DNA from 2 places in the Streptomyces sp. WMMB 714 genome. Region 1 is predicted to be linked to the other one. Evidence: predicted binding sites of a transcription regulator. Region 1 holds the regulator's gene; the other holds the start of a gene.
What was found. Region 1 encodes HrcA, which represses chaperone genes, less so after heat shock. Its sites were predicted from a motif close to TTNGCACTCNGNNNNNCNGAGTGCNAA; they were not measured.
Positions count from the first base shown of each region.

Region 2: groL (chaperonin GroEL) is a predicted target of HrcA. The motif match lies at 1,736-1,762, and genes of this name have one in related genera.

Region 1 covers NZ_FMHJ01000003.1:349,749-353,152, forward strand. Annotated here, with positions in the region: gene dnaJ (molecular chaperone DnaJ) at 1-766, opposite strand, end outside; gene hrcA (heat-inducible transcriptional repressor HrcA) at 767-1,783, opposite strand; gene H181DRAFT_RS06925 (MBL fold metallo-hydrolase) at 1,994-2,767, shown strand; gene H181DRAFT_RS06930 (DUF3097 domain-containing protein) at 2,779-3,404, shown strand, end outside.
Region 2 covers NZ_FMHJ01000013.1:91,437-94,840, forward strand. Annotated here, with positions in the region: gene groL (chaperonin GroEL) at 1-1,586, opposite strand, end outside; gene H181DRAFT_RS22215 (cold-shock protein) at 1,945-2,148, opposite strand; gene H181DRAFT_RS22220 (MoaD/ThiS family protein) at 2,624-2,902, opposite strand; gene thrC (threonine synthase) at 2,899-3,404, opposite strand, start outside.

The sequences.
Region 1 (3,404 bases):
AGTGCGACTTCTCGTGGATCTCGACGTACAGGTCGCCCGCCGGGCCGCCGCCCGGGCCGACCTCGCCCTCGCCCGCGAGCTGGATGCGGGTGCCGTTGTCCACGCCCGCGGGGATCTTCACCGTCAGGCTGCGGCGCGAACGGATGCGGCCGTCGCCGGCGCACTCGGGGCAGGGCGTCGGCACGACCGTGCCGAACCCCTGGCACTGCGGGCACGGACGCGACGTCATGACCTGGCCCAGGAAGGAGCGCGTCACCTGGGAGACCTCGCCCCGCCCGCGGCACATGTCGCAGGTCTGCGCCGAGGTGCCGGGCGCCGCGCCCTCGCCGCTGCAGGTGTTGCAGACGACCGCCGTGTCGACCTGGATCTCCTTCGTGGTGCCGAAGGCCGACTCCTCCAGGTCGATGTCGAGCCGGATCATGGCGTCCTGGCCGCGCCGCGTACGGGACCTGGGGCCCCGCTGCGAGGCCGTCCCGAAGAAGGCGTCCATGATGTCGGAGAAGTTGCCGAAGCCCGCTCCGCCGAAGCCGCCGCCAGCGCCGCCGGCACCGCCCGTCGGGTCGCCGCCGAGGTCGTAGACCTGCTTCTTCTGCGGGTCCGAGAGGATCTCGTAAGCGGTGTTGATCTCCTTGAACCGCTCCTGCGTCTTCGGGTCCGGATTGACGTCCGGGTGCAGTTCGCGCGCCAGCCTGCGGAAGGCCTTCTTGATCTCGTCCTGCGAGGCGTCGCGCTGCACGCCGAGGACCGCGTAGTAGTCCGCCGCCACTTACGACTCCGCGAGGATCTGTCCGACGTACCGTGCCACTGCGCGTACAGCTCCCATCGTTCCGGGGTAGTCCATGCGGGTCGGTCCGACCACGCCGAGCTTGGCGACTGCTTCGTCGCCCGAACCGTAGCCGACCGAAACCACCGACGTGGAACTCAGCCCTTCGTGGGCATTCTCATGCCCGATTCTTACGGTCATTCCGGGGTCTTTCGCCTCTCCGAGCAGCTTCAGCAGCACGACCTGCTCCTCCAGCGCCTCCAGCACCGGCCGGATCGTCAGGGGGAAGTCGTGCCCGAAGCGGGTGAGGTTGGAGGTGCCGCCGATGATCAGCCGCTCCTCCGTCTCCTCGACCAGGGTCTCCAGCAGGGTCGCGAGCACGGTCGAGACCGTGCCCCGGTCGTCGCCGTCGAAAGCCTCCGGAAGGTCCTGCACCAGGGAGGGTACGTCCGTGAAGCGCTGACCCACGACCCGGCTGTTCAGCCGTGCGCGAAGATCGGCGAGGGAGTCCTCGCTCATCGGGGCCGGGGTGTCGACGAGGCGCTGCTCGACACGGCCGGTGTCGGTGATCAGCACCAGCATCAGCCGGGCCGGGGCGAGCGAGAGCAGCTCGACGTGCCGCACCGTGGAGCGGGTCAGCGACGGGTACTGCACGACGGCGACCTGCCTGGTCAGCTGCGCCAGCAGACGCACCGTGCGCCCCACCACGTCGTCGAGGTCGACGGCGCCCTCGAGGAAGTTCTGGATCGCCTTGCGCTCCGGGGAGGACAGCGGCTTCACGCCGGCCAGCTTGTCGACGAAGAGGCGGTAGCCCTTGTCCGTCGGGATACGGCCCGCGCTGGTGTGGGGCTGCGCGATGTACCCCTCGTCCTCCAGGACCGCCATGTCGTTGCGCACCGTCGCCGGCGAGACCTGGAGGTTGTGCCGCTCCGTCAGCGCCTTGGAACCCACGGGTTCCTCCGTGCCCACGTAGTCCTGGACGATCGCGCGCAGAACTTCGAGCCTGCGTTCACTGAGCAACGCGCACACCTCCCGTCCAGCCTTGCCGCGCTCGCACTGGGGGCGCAGTGCCTCCGGCCGCCGGCCGTCTCCTGCGTCCTTGGCACTCTCCCCGACGGAGTGCCAGATCCCCTGGGTCAGTGTACGGCCGGTAGCCGTGGCCGGGGCAAGAGCCGCCCGATTGAAGGTACCGCGCGCACGGATTCCGGGGACTCCCGTTAGCGTCACCGCATGGCCGCAGACATGGAAGACGCGGGAACGCCCGCGGCCGGTGTGCGCTCCGCGAGCGGCTGGGAGGAGCTGGCGCCGGGTGTGGTGCGGCGCCGGCTCCCCCGCTGGGACGCGACGGTGGGCGCGGTGCGCGGCACGTCGGGGCTGCTGCTGGTGGACGCGGGAGCGAGCGTCGAGGAGGGCGCGCGCGTCCGCGACGAGCTGCTCGGCATGTTCGGGCTGCCCGTGACCCGTGTGGTGCTCACGCATCCGCACTTCGACCACGTACTGGGGGCGGCGTCGTTCACCGCGGCGCGGATCTACGCGGCCGGCGGCATGGACGTCCATCTGGCCGGCGCCCGCGAGGAGTTGCGCCAGGACGCGGAGCACCACGGCATGCCGGGGGATGAGGCGGCGGCGTCGGCGGAGTCCCTGGTCGTGCCCGGGCACACGGTCGGCGGCGAGCTCACGCTGTCGCCGGGCGGGCGGGAGGTGGTGCTGGTGGACCTGGGCGCCGCGCACAGCCCGCACGATCTGGCGGTCGTGGTGCGCGGCACGGGCGAGGGCGGCGCGGACGGCAGGACGGTCGTCTTCTGCGGAGACCTCGTCGAGGAGTCCGGTGAGCCGCAGGCCGGCCCCGACGCCGCGCCCGCCCTGTGGCCTGCCACCCTGGACCGGCTGCTGTCGCTCGGCGGGCAGGACGCGCTGTACGTGCCGGGGCACGGCGCCGTCGTGGACGCGGCTTTCGTACGCGCGCAACGGGACGGTCTGGCGCGGCGCTTCGCTCGGTCGTGAAGAATGCCGTCATGCGCAGCCGTTCCTATGACTCCGACCTGACCCCGCCGTGGAAGAAGCGGCAGCCCGTGCCGGAGGTCCCGGCCGACCCGGGGCTGGTGGTGGAGGAGATCACCACGGGCTACTGCGGCGCGGTGATCCGCACGGAGAAGACGGCGGAGGGGCCGACCGTCACCCTCGAGGACCGGTTCGGCAAGCACCGCGTCTTCCCCATGGAACCGCGCGGCTTCCTGCTGGAGGGCAGGACGGTCACGCTCGTCGGGCCGCAGCGGCCTTCCGGCGGCGCCCGTGCCGGAAGCGGGGACGCGGCGGCGCCCCGGCGCACCGCGTCGGGATCGCTGGCGGTGCCGGGGGCCCGGGCCCGAGTGGCGCGTGCGGGCCGCATCTACGTCGAGGGGCGGCACGACGCGGAGCTTGTCGAGAAGGTCTGGGGCGACGATCTGCGCATCGAGGGCGTGGTGGTCGAGTACCTGGAGGGCGTCGACGATCTTCCCGCCGTCGTGCGGGAGTTCGACCCGGGCCCGGACGCGCGCCTCGGCGTGCTGGTCGACCACCTCGTGCCGGGGTCGAAGGAGTCCCGCATCGCGGCGGAGGTCACTGGCGACCACGTCCTGGTGGTCGGCCACCCCTACATCGA
Region 2 (3,404 bases), on a different contig from region 1:
GCACCCGCGGCCGCCTTCTCCGGCTTGTCGGCGATGACGGCCTCCGTCGTCAGGAAGAGCGCCGCGATGGAGGCGGCGTTCTGCAGCGCGGAGCGCGTGACCTTGGCCGGGTCGTTGATGCCCTCGGCCAGCATGTCGACGTACTCGCCGGTCGCGGCGTTGAGGCCGTGACCCTTCTTCAGGTTCCGCACCTTCTCCGTCACGACGCCGCCCTCGAGACCGGCGTTGATCGCGATCTGCTTGAGCGGAGCCTCCAGCGCGTACTTGACGGCCTGTGCACCGGTCGCCTCGTCGCCCTCCAGCTCCAGCTTCTCGAAGACGCTGGAAGCCTGGAGCAGAGCCACGCCACCACCGGCGACGATGCCCTCCTCGACGGCTGCCTTGGCGTTGCGCACCGCGTCCTCGATGCGGTGCTTGCGCTCCTTGAGCTCCACCTCGGTGGCGGCACCGGCCTTGATGACGGCGACGCCGCCGGCCAGCTTGGCCAGACGCTCCTGGAGCTTCTCGCGGTCGTAGTCCGAGTCGGAGTTGTCGATCTCCGCACGGATCTGCGCGACGCGGCCGGCGACCTGCTCGCTGTCACCCGCGCCGTCGACGATGGTCGTCTCGTCCTTGGTGATGACGACCTTGCGGGCGCGGCCCAGCAGGTCCAGCCCGGCGTTCTCCAGCTTGAGGCCGACCTCTTCGGAGATGACCGTGCCGCCGGTGAGGATGGCGATGTCGCCCAGCATGGCCTTGCGGCGGTCGCCGAAGCCCGGGGCCTTCACGGCCACGGACTTGAAGGTGCCGCGGATCTTGTTGACGACCAGCGTGGACAGGGCCTCGCCCTCGACGTCCTCGGCGATGATCAGCAGCGGCTTGCCGGACTGCATGACCTTCTCCAGCAGCGGCAGCAGGTCCTTCACGCTGCCGATCTTGGAGTTGACGATGAGGATGTAGGGGTCCTCGAGCTCCGCCTCCATGCGCTCCATGTCGGTGGCGAAGTACGCGGAGATGTAGCCCTTGTCGAAGCGCATGCCCTCGGTGAGCTCCAGCTCCAGCCCGAAGGTCTGCGACTCCTCGACGGTGATGACGCCTTCCTTGCCGACCTTGTCCATCGCCTCGGCGATGAGCTCGCCGATCTGGGGGTCGCCGGCGGAGATGGAGGCGGTGGAGGCGATCTGCTCCTTGGTCTCCACGTCCTTGGCCTGCTCCAGCAGGGCGGCGGAGACGGCCTCGGTGGCGCGCTCGATGCCGCGCTTCAGGGCCATCGGGTTGGCGCCCGCGGCGACGTTGCGCAGACCTTCCTTGACGAGCGCCTGGGCCAGGACGGTCGCGGTCGTCGTGCCGTCACCGGCGACGTCGTCCGTCTTCTTCGCGACCTCCTTGACCAGCTCGGCGCCGATCTTCTCGTAGGAGTCCTCGAGCTCGATCTCCTTGGCGATGGAGACACCGTCGTTGGTGATCGTGGGAGCGCCCCACTTCTTCTCCAGCACGACGTTCCGGCCCTTGGGGCCGAGCGTGACCTTGACGGCGTCGGCGAGCTGGTTCATCCCGCGCTCGAGGCCGCGCCGCGCCTCCTCGTCGAACGCGATGATCTTGGCCATGTGAAGTGGTCCCTCCCGGACTGGGGATCCCCCTGCACAACCAGGGGACGGGGCTGTCCGGACCGCGCTGGTGCCCGCGACGGACGGCACGCTCACCGCGTGGTTCCTTGCTCCACGCGGCGGACGAGCCTCACCGACCCGGTCCTTGTCTGTCACTCTCACTCGTAGAGTGCTAACGCAATGATTAGCACTCGACCCCTGCGAGTGCAAGCGCCCTCAGGACATCACGCCGGACGCCGGGGAGCGCCGGACGGCCCCTCCGGAAGCCGAGCCGCAGCACTGTGGACACGCGTAGAGGGGCCGCATCCCGAAACCGGGATGCGGCCCCTCCAGCAACTCTGCGCAGTGTGGCCGGCGCTCAGGCCGTCACGCGGACCATGTCAGCCTGCGGCCCCTTCTGCCCCTGCGAGATCTCGAACTCGACCCGCTGTCCTTCGTCCAGGGTGCGGTAGCCGTCCATCTGGATCGCGCTGTAGTGCACGAACACGTCCGCACCACCGTCGACCGCGATGAAGCCGTATCCCTTCTCCGCGTTGAACCACTTGACGGTGCCCTGAGCCATGCCTAACTCCCCTATTACTGGCCCTTGCACGAGCCCGCACTTCACGAACCCGGGTCAGAACTCGCCCCCGGCCGGCCCCCTCCCCCACGGCGGGAGCACGGGACACACGAGCCAGGACGCGTCGACCGCGGCTGAATGTATCTGCACGGACGCCCTCTGCAACAGGCCATGAAGACGAGAAATCTGGGCAGGGGCCGAGCGGTCGAATGCCCTCAACTCCCGGGAAACCAGGGCAAGAAGGGCCAGGCATAGTGCGCCAACACGACAATTGCCGCCCCGATTTCGCGCACAACTTGTCGCGTTCTCATATGCGTCCGGCACGTACCGGATCACTTGCGGGGCGGGGATTCCCCGCACTCTATCGCGGCCCAAGACGCGGAATCGCCCCCTCCGCTTCGGACTTGTCCTGGAAGGGGGCGATTCGCCGGTGCGGGTCGACGGAAGCGGCAGAGGGCCTTCACCGAGCCCTCACGACTCAGCAGCCGCCCGCCACCGCCGGGATGATCGAAACGCCCGCGCCGTCGGGCGTCGGGGTCTCGAGGCCCTGCTCGAACCGGACATCGTCGTCGTTCACGTACACATTGACGAAACGGCGCAGCTTGCCCGAGTCGTCCAGCACACGGGGGCCGATGCCGGTGTGGTTCTTCTCCAGGTCGGCCAGCACCTCCGAGAGCGTCGAGCCCTCGGCGCTCACCTCCGCCTGACCGCCGGTGTAGGTACGCAGGATGGTCGGAATACGGACGTTGACGCTCATGATGCGAGACCAGCCTCTCGGAAGGAGTCCAGGTTGGGGCGGATGACCGCGGACGGCCCCGTCGTCGGAGCCACCGCGTCCAGTGTCTTCAGTCCGTCGCCCGTGTTGAGGACGACGGTGGTGAGGGACGGGTCGAGCCGGCCCTCCTCGATGAGCTTCCTCGTGACGCCGACCGTCACACCGCCGGCCGTCTCGGCGAAGACGCCCTCCGTCCGCGCCAGCAGTTTGATGGCGTCGACGATCTGCGCGTCGGTGACGTCCTCCACGGCGCCGCCCGTCCTGCGGGCGATGTCCAGCACGTAGGGGCCGTCCGCCGGATTGCCGATGGCGAGCGACTTGGCGATCGTCTCCGGGCGGACGGGGCGCACGACGTCGTGCCCGTCCTTGAAGGCGCGGGAGACCGGGGAGCATCCCTCGGCCTGCGCGCCGAAGATCCTGTACGGCTTGTCCTCGACCAGCCCCAGGGCGACGAGCTCCTTCAGACCCTTGTCGATCTTGGTGA